Azospira inquinata: one gene and its partner. The protein of the gene in region 2 binds, or shares a complex with, the protein of the main gene of each other region. Links are inferred from orthologs where the notes say so. Each region holds a gene or a part of one and is shown on either strand. Other genes may lie near its edges.

The links.
Region 1: the proteins of pnp (region 2) and Azoinq_RS14470 are in contact, whole or in part, in a cryo-EM structure (PDB 9QH0), measured with the Escherichia coli proteins. The link is inferred for Azospira inquinata from one-to-one orthologs.

Annotation. Positions count from the first base shown.
Region 1 is NZ_CP064782.1:3,206,852-3,210,844, reverse strand. Bases 649-3,993 are described here. They hold Azoinq_RS14470 (Rne/Rng family ribonuclease), read right to left. Parts: upstream 3,618-3,993; coding sequence 849-3,617; downstream 649-848. Other genes in these bases: Azoinq_RS14475 (low molecular weight protein-tyrosine-phosphatase), read left to right, coding at 649-757. Also shown: excinuclease ABC subunit UvrB, read left to right, coding at 1-150; more of Azoinq_RS14475, read left to right, coding at 236-648. UniProt on the Escherichia coli protein: Endoribonuclease that plays a central role in RNA processing and decay. Required for the maturation of 5S and 16S rRNAs and the majority of tRNAs. Also involved in the degradation of most mRNAs.
Region 2 is NZ_CP064782.1:103,657-107,783, forward strand. The notes cover bases 1-2,968. They hold pnp (polyribonucleotide nucleotidyltransferase), read right to left. Parts: upstream 2,561-2,968; coding sequence 440-2,560; downstream 1-439. Other genes in these bases: dksA (RNA polymerase-binding protein DksA), read left to right, coding at 1-233; rpsO (30S ribosomal protein S15), read right to left, coding at 2,738-2,968. Outside these bases: more of rpsO, read right to left, coding at 2,969-3,007; tRNA pseudouridine(55) synthase TruB, read right to left, coding at 3,172-4,074; 30S ribosome-binding factor RbfA, read right to left, coding at 4,078-4,127. UniProt on the Escherichia coli protein: Involved in mRNA degradation. Catalyzes the phosphorolysis of single-stranded polyribonucleotides processively in the 3'- to 5'-direction. Also involved, along with RNase II, in tRNA processing.

The DNA.
Region 1 (3,993 bases), 3.1 Mb from region 2 along the record:
AAAGAAGTCGCTAAAGAAATCAAACGGTTGGAAAAGCAAATGCAAGAATTTTCTAAGAACCTGGAGTTTGAAAAAGCTGCGGCTTCCAGAGACCAGCTTTTCAAGCTCAAACAGGCCCTGTTCGGTGCCGTTGTGCCGGACAGTGAATAGGCACCAAGGCTGCACGGGGAGATTTTTTGCAGGTAACAACCAGGGCACCGGACTCACTTAGCGGTGGCCCCTGGAGGAGGCAGGCATGATAAAAATATTGTTCGTTTGCATGGGGAACATTTGTCGCTCCCCTACGGCCGAGGGCGTTTTTCGCCGTCTGGTGGAAAAAGCCGGGCTCACCGACCGTATTCTGGTGGATTCTGCTGGAACCCATGGCTACCACGTGGGCGAAGCGCCGGATTCCCGCACCCAGCGGGCGGCTCAGGCCCGGGGGCTGGACATTTCCACCTTACGGGCGCGCAAGGTGGTGGAAGAAGATCTGCGCAGCTTCGATTTGGTGTTGGCCATGGATAAAGCCAACCTGGAATTCCTGCGGGGCTTGTGCCCCCAGGAACGCAGCCATCGCTTGCGCCTGATGATGTCCTATTCCCGCCACTTCCACGAAGAAGAGGTGCCCGATCCCTATTATGGGCTGGGCCAGGGCTTCGATCTGGTGCTGGATATGCTGGAGGATGCCGCCCAGGGGCTGCTGGACAGTTTGCGTCGTGAGTTGGGGCTGACCCCGGGGGCCAAGGCGGTTGGGAATCGGGCCTCTCCGGCATTGTAGGAGCTGAGGGCAAACTCCGGGGGAGCATTCTTCCCTTTAGGGATAATAAAAAAGCCCGGTTTCCCGGGCTTTTTTATTGGGTGGAAGCGGTTTAGGCTTTAGGCCCAGTTTCCACCTGAACCAAGGGCTCGTTACTTACCGCCACGGGAGCGGGGCGGCGCCGACGGGGCTTGGGCGCTTCTTCCACCGGAGCCGGGACGGCAGCCAGAACTTTGGTCGGGCTGGTTTCCACCAGCACCAGGCCGCTACTGGCCAAAGCCTGATCCAAATCCACCGTCACCGGAGCAACCAGGGGGGCAGGGGCCGGAACTGCTTGTACCGGAGCCGGTTCGGGTTCGGCCTCAGTGACAGGGGTATGGGCGACGGGCGCAGGCACTTCTTCCTTAGCCTCTTCCACAACCGGAGCCGCTTCCTCTTGGGGGACGACCGGGGTCAGCGCGGGCTCCACCGGAGCCGGGACGGGAGCCGGAGCCACGGGGTCCTGAGCCTGGGCGACCTCGACAACCACCGGAGCCACTGCTTCTTGTTCAGAGACTTCCGGTGCCTGGGCGACCATCGGGACTGCTTCCGGAACAGAAACCAGCGGAGCAATCACGGCAGCTTCCTGATGGGCTTGAGGGGCGACCACCTCCGTGGGAGTGGGCTCGCTTACCCCCTCGTTCCGGGGGCTTTCTACACCGGCATCCGCCGTACCTTCCTGAGGCCGGCGTTCGTTGCGGTCCCGCCGGTTATTACGCCGCCCCCGACGTCCCCGACCATTCCCTTCCTGATTGGCGTTCGGGTCTTGGGCGTCGTTGTTGTCCTGGGGCGTCATCAAGGCGGCGGTCTTATTCATTTCCTCCGCCACCGGGGCCGTTTCTCCCCGATTGCTTTGACGGCTGCGACGTTCGCTCCGCTCCCCGTTGCCTTCGGTATTCCGTTCGCCGCGCTGGCGTCGGTTTTCCCGAGGTTCCCGCTGGGTTTCCTTGGGGCTATCCCCTTCGCTGGCAGCCCCGCTCCGTTCGTTGCGGGAGCCGTTGCCGTTACGGGATTCTTCGCCCCCGTTCCGGTTGTTGCGACCCCGACCCCGACCCCGACCTTCCCGGTTTTGATTGTCCCGGGGAGTGCTGCGGCTGCGGGTACGGGGAGTAGCGGCCGGTTCGGCTGCCGGTTCGGTCTTTTTGTTACCCCGGAACCAGGAGAAGATTTTGCCGATAATGCCGCCATCTTCCGTGGTGACCGCAGTCTTGGGCTCTTGGGCCATGGGGGCAGGCTGGGTGGGCGCAATGTGCTTCACGGCAGCTTCCTGCCGGGGCGCCGAAGTGGCGGCGGCCAGGGAAGGCAGCTTGTCTTCGTCTGCCGGCGCCGCAACCCGCTTGTAGGAGGGTTGGGCCGTCTCTTCTAGATTCAAATCCTCATGGCGCAGGCGCTCGATGGAGTGGGCCGGGGTTTCCAGGTGGATGTTGGGGATGAGCAGGACCGTGACCTTGTGGCGAAGCTCGATGGACTGAATTTCGTTGCGTTTTTCGTTGAGCAGGAAGGTGCCCACATCCACTGGCACTTGGGCATGGATGGTGGCCGTATTGTCCTTCATGGCCTCCTCTTCCAGGATGCGCAGGATGTGCAGGGCAGCAGATTCGGTGGAGCGGATGTGGCCGGTGCCGGTACAGCGGGGGCAGGTGATGTAGCTGGTTTCCGCCAAGGCGGGGCGGAGGCGCTGACGGGACAGTTCCATCAAACCGAAGCGGCTGATTTTGCCCATCTGTACCCGGGCACGGTCATGACGCAGGGCGTCCCGCAACCGGTTTTCTACTTCCCGCTGGTTGCGGGGGCTTTCCATGTCGATAAAGTCGATGACCACCAGACCGCCCAAGTCCCGCAGCCGCAACTGGCGGGCCAGTTCCTCGGCGGCTTCCAGGTTGGTCTTCAGGGCCGTTTCCTCAATGTCCTGACCCCGGGTGGCGCGGCCGGAATTGACGTCACAGGCCACCAGGGCTTCCGTGTGGTCGATGACGATGGCGCCGCCAGAGGGCAGATTGACCTGACGGGAATAGGCGGATTCGATCTGGTGCTCAATCTGGAAGCGGGAGAAGAGGGGAACATCATCCTCGTAACGCTTGACCCGATTGATGTTGTTGGGCATGACCGTGCCCATGAAGGCTTTGGCTTGCTCGAAAATTTCGTCCGTATCGATGAGCAGTTCGCCGATGTCCGGCTGGAAGTAATCCCGGATGGCCCGGATCACCAGACTGCTTTCCAGATAGATGAGGAAGGGGCCGGTCTGCTGGGCAGCAGCGCCTTCTATGGCGCTCCACAGTTGCAACAGGTAGTTCAAGTCCCATTGCAGTTCTTCCGCGCTACGGCCGATAGCGGCGGTACGGGCGATCAGGCTCATGCCCTGGGGGGCTTCCAGCTGATCCATGATGTCCCGCAGTTCGGCCCGTTCGTCCCCTTCCACGCGACGGGAAACGCCGCCGCCCCGGGGATTGTTGGGCATCAGCACCAGGTAGCGGCCAGCCAGGGAAATGAAGGTGGTAAGGGCTGCGCCCTTATTGCCACGTTCATCTTTTTCAACCTGAACAATGACTTCCTGGCCTTCCTTCAAGGCTTCCTTGATGGTGGCCTTGCCGGCTTCCACGCCGGGTTGAAAGTAGGAGCGGGAAACTTCCTTGAAAGGGAGAAAACCGTGTCTTTCCTCGCCGTAATTGACAAAAGCGGCCTCGAGACTCGGTTCGATGCGGGTAATGACACCCTTGTAAATATTGCTTTTGCGTTGTTCCTTGGCGGCCGATTCAATGTCTAGGTCAATTAATTTTTGACCGTCCACAATGGCGACACGGAGTTCTTCGGCCTGTGTCGCATTGAACAGCATGCGTTTCATTCGGTGGCTCCCGCGCTCATGCACGGACGGGCTCCCTACGCCGGTAGCGACACAATTAGTTGAAAATACGTGGTTTCATCCGGATTTCGGTATGGCAACTAAAGGTGGGAAAGTAATCGCTGAAAGCCCCGCAGCCCGGCTGAAAAATCAGGCTGCGTGACTCGCTGGGGAGGGAATCCGTACGTGCCAGTTAAGCGCAAAACGAGTAGTATCGCTGCTTTTGGTGAGCGAACTTAACCAGTTGGTTTTCACCGTTGCGACCTTGTGCAGGTTGGCACAAGCGAAAAATCTTTGGCCTGCCGGAATTCCCACCCCGTTTCCTTATCGGAATGTGGCCGGGGTAAGTCTGTTCGGTCTTATAGCAAGAATTGTTCTT
Region 2 (4,127 bases):
GGGCCAGCCAAGAAACTGATATCGCGCTGGAATTGCGTAACCGGGATCGGGAACGCAAGCTGATCAAGAAAATTGACGAAACACTGGCCCGCATCGACGCCGGGGATTACGGCTATTGCGACAAGTGCGGGGAAGAAATCGGTATTAAGCGGCTGGAAGCCCGCCCCACGGCCACCCTGTGCATCGATTGCAAAACCCTGGAAGAACAACGGGAAAAGCAGGTCGCCAAATAGGCACCGCCTGCTCCGCCCCACAGCGCGGCCTTGGCCGCGCTTTTTTATTGTCAGAAGGGGGCAGCCACCACTGAGCCACACCAACCCCGTAGCGCGCCCTTGCCGCCGTTTCTAGGCTAGCCCCATATGCCAAGACGTTGTCCAGGGCAGACTTTCGGGCAATAAAAAAGGGCGCCGTAGCGCCCTTTTTTTGATTCCCGGAGGAATTACTGCTGTTGCTGCTGAGCGGCGGCGTTTTCTTCCGCAGCCACGGCCTTCATGGACAGGCGGATACGGCCCTTTTCGTCCGTTTCCAGAACCTTGACCCGAACCACTTGGCCATCCTTCAGGTAATCGCTGACCGCATTCACCCGTTCGTTGGCGATTTGGGAAATGTGCAGCAGCCCGTCCTTACCCGGCAGAACGCTAACGATGGCACCGAAGTCCAGAATCTTCAACACGGTACCTTCGTAGATCTTGCCCACTTCCACTTCGGCGGTAATGGCTTGGATACGCTTCTTGGCGGCTTCCGCAGCATCCCCGTCGGTAGAGGCGATGGTAATGGTGCCGTCGTCCTGAATGTCGATGGTGGTGCCGGTTTCTTCCGTCAGGGCACGGATCACCGCACCACCCTTACCGATCACGTCGCGGATTTTTTCCGGATTGATCTTCATGGTGTAGAGGCGAGGCGCGTAGGCGGACATTTCCGCCTTGTGGCCATCCATGGCTTGCTGCATCAGACCCAGGATGTGCATCCGGCCTTCCTTGGCCTGGGCCAGGGCAACCTGCATGATTTCCTTGGTAATGCCTTGGATCTTGATGTCCATCTGGAGAGCGGTCACCCCTTCGGAGGTACCCGCCACCTTGAAGTCCATGTCGCCCAGGTGATCTTCGTCACCCAGGATGTCGGTCAGCACGGCGAACCGGTTACCTTCCTTGATCAGGCCCATGGCGATACCGGCCACGTGAGCCTTCAGGGGCACCCCGGCGTCCAACAGGGAGAGGCAGCCGCCACAAACGGAAGCCATGGAGGAAGAACCGTTGGATTCGGTGATTTCGGAAACCACCCGCATGGAGTAGGAGAACTCGTCGGCGGGGGGCAGCACGGCCAGCAGGGCCCGCTTGGCCAGACGGCCGTGGCCGATTTCCCGGCGCTTGGGAGAACCTACCCGGCCGCATTCGCCGGTGGCATAGGGAGGCATGTTGTAATGCAACATGAACCGTTCCCGGTATTCCCCACCCAGGGCGTCGATGATTTGCTCGTCCCGGCTGGTACCCAGGGTGGAGACCACCAGGGCTTGGGTTTCGCCCCGGGTGAACAGGGCGGAACCGTGGGTACGGGGCAGTACGCCGGTACGCATGGTAATGGGACGCACGGTGCGGGTATCCCGACCGTCGATACGGGCTTCACCGGCCAGGATACGACCCCGGACAATGCTGGCTTCCAGTTCGAAGAACAGATTGCCCACGGTGTTTTCATCAGGAGCGCCGTCTTCGCCGGTGCACAGGGCCGCCATGGCTTCGGCGCGGATTTCTTTCACCCGTTGGCTACGGGTTTGCTTGCTGGTGATGTGGTAAGCCTCGTCCAGCTTGGCCTTGACCAGTTCTTCCAGCTTGGCCACCAGGGCTTGGTCCTTGGCGGGAGGCTGCCAATCCCATTCGGGCTTGCCGGCTTCTTCCACCAGTTCGTTAATGGCGTTGATGACGGTCTGCATTTGTTCGTGACCGAAAACCACGGCACCCAGCATCACGTCTTCCGGCAGCACCTTGGCTTCCGATTCCACCATCAGCACGGCGGATTGGGTACCCGCCACCACCAGATCCAACTGGCTATCCTTCAACTGGCTGACCGTGGGATTGACCACGTATTCGCCGTTGATGTAACCCACCCGGGCGGCACCGATGGGGCCGTTGAAGGGAATACCGGAAATGGCCAGGGCGGCGGAGGCGCCGATCATGGCGGGAATGTCGGAATCCACTTCCGGATTCAGGGACATCACCGTCGCCACCACCTGGACTTCATTGAAGAAGCCGTCCGGGAACAGGGGACGGATGGGACGGTCGATGAGGCGGGAGGTGAGGGTTTCCTTTTCGGAAGGACGGCCTTCCCGCTTAAAGAAACCGCCGGGGATACGGCCGGCGGCATAGAATTTTTCCACGTAATCCACGGTCAGGGGGAAGAAATCCTGGCCGGGCTTGGCTTCCTTGGCACCCACCACGGTGACCAGCACCACGGTATCGTCCATATGGACCATGACGGCGCCAGAAGCCTGCCGGGAAACTTCCCCGGTTTCCAGGGTGACCTGATGGCTACCGTAAGTGAAGGTCTTCTTTGCAATTTTGAACATGTTTTCCTTTCTTTCTCTCTTTGTGTCTTTTCGCTGTAGCGCGTGCGCGATTCTACCCCCGGTCGCCGCGCCCGCCTACGCTTTGTCCATATGAAAAGAGCGGCACGGCCAGACGGCCGCCCGCTCTTTATCGCTCAAGCCCAAGCCGGTGGCCGGCAGGGTTGGCAATCCGGGAAATTACTTACGCAGACCCAGACGTTCGATGACGGCACGATACTTGTCCGCATCGGTATTCTTCAGGTAGTCCAGGAGCTTACGACGACGGGACACCATGCGCAGCAGACCGCGGCGGGAATGGTGATCCTTGGAGTGTTCCTTGAAGTGACCGGTCAGATCGTTGATCCGGGCGGTGAGCAGGGCGATTTGCACTTCGGGAGACCCGGTGTCGCCTTGGGCCCGTTGGAAGTCGCCCACGATTTGGGCTTTTTGAGTCGTGCTGATAGACATACGTCAAACTCTCTTTCATGAAACGACGCCGCCCCAGTTTGATAGAGCCAAAGCGTCAATTAAAAAATCGCTACCGGCAAGCCCGGCAAACGAGGGGCGGATTATACCGGCCCCCCTCACGGAAAGGCAAGGGCGCCCGGAGGCCTAGAGAGGCCCAAGGAGTATTAAGCGCCCTCTTCCTGACGCAGGAGGCGCTTGGGTTGCAGCACCCCTTCCCGGCATTCTCCAATGCCCAGAAGGCGCCCCGCCGGGTCATAGACCCGCAGACGCCCCTCGGGCCCGGGACATTCCACCCCGTTGCCATGGGAAAAGCGGAGTACGGCGGCTTCCGTCAGGTCCGCCCGGGGCAGGCCTTCCAGCAGGTAATCCAGGCCCTTGAGGCATTCCCCCGGCGGCGCGTCGGGAAAGGCGGCCAGCTGCTCCAGGGTATAGGCTTCCCCCAGGCCCAGCTTGCCCACCCGGGTACGGCGTAAGGCCGTCAAATGGGCGCCGCAGCCTAAAGCCCGGCCCACATCCTCCGCCAGGGTGCGTACATAGGTGCCCTTGCTACAGGACACGGCCAGCACAGCGGTGCTGTCGTGAAAATCCACCAGCTTCAGCTCATAAATGGTTACCGCTCGGGGCGCCCGCTCCACCTCAATGCCAGCCCGGGCCAATTCGTAGAGGGGACGACCGTCCCGCTTTAGGGCCGAATACATGGGGGGCACCTGTTGAATGGCGCCGAGAAAGCGGGGCAAGACAGCTTCCAGCTGCTCCCGGGTCACCTGAACGGGGCGGGTTTCCAATACCTCCCCTTCCTTATCCCCCGTGGTGGTGGTCACCCCCAGGCCCAGTTCGGCCAGATAAGTCTTGTCCGCCTCCAGGAGGTCGGCGGCAAACTTGGTGGCCTCTCCGAAACACAGGGGCAACAGCCCGGACGCCAGGGGGTCCAGGGTACCGGTGTGGCCGGCTTTGGCCGCCGAAAACAAACGACGCGCCTTTTGCAGCGCGTCGTTGGAAGTCATACCGGACGGTTTGTCGAGCAGCAACACCCCGTCCACCTGTTTCCAGGTACGTTTTTGAACCATGCCCTACTCCGGATCGGCCTCGGTATCCCCGTCGCCGCTGATTTCCGCCGCTT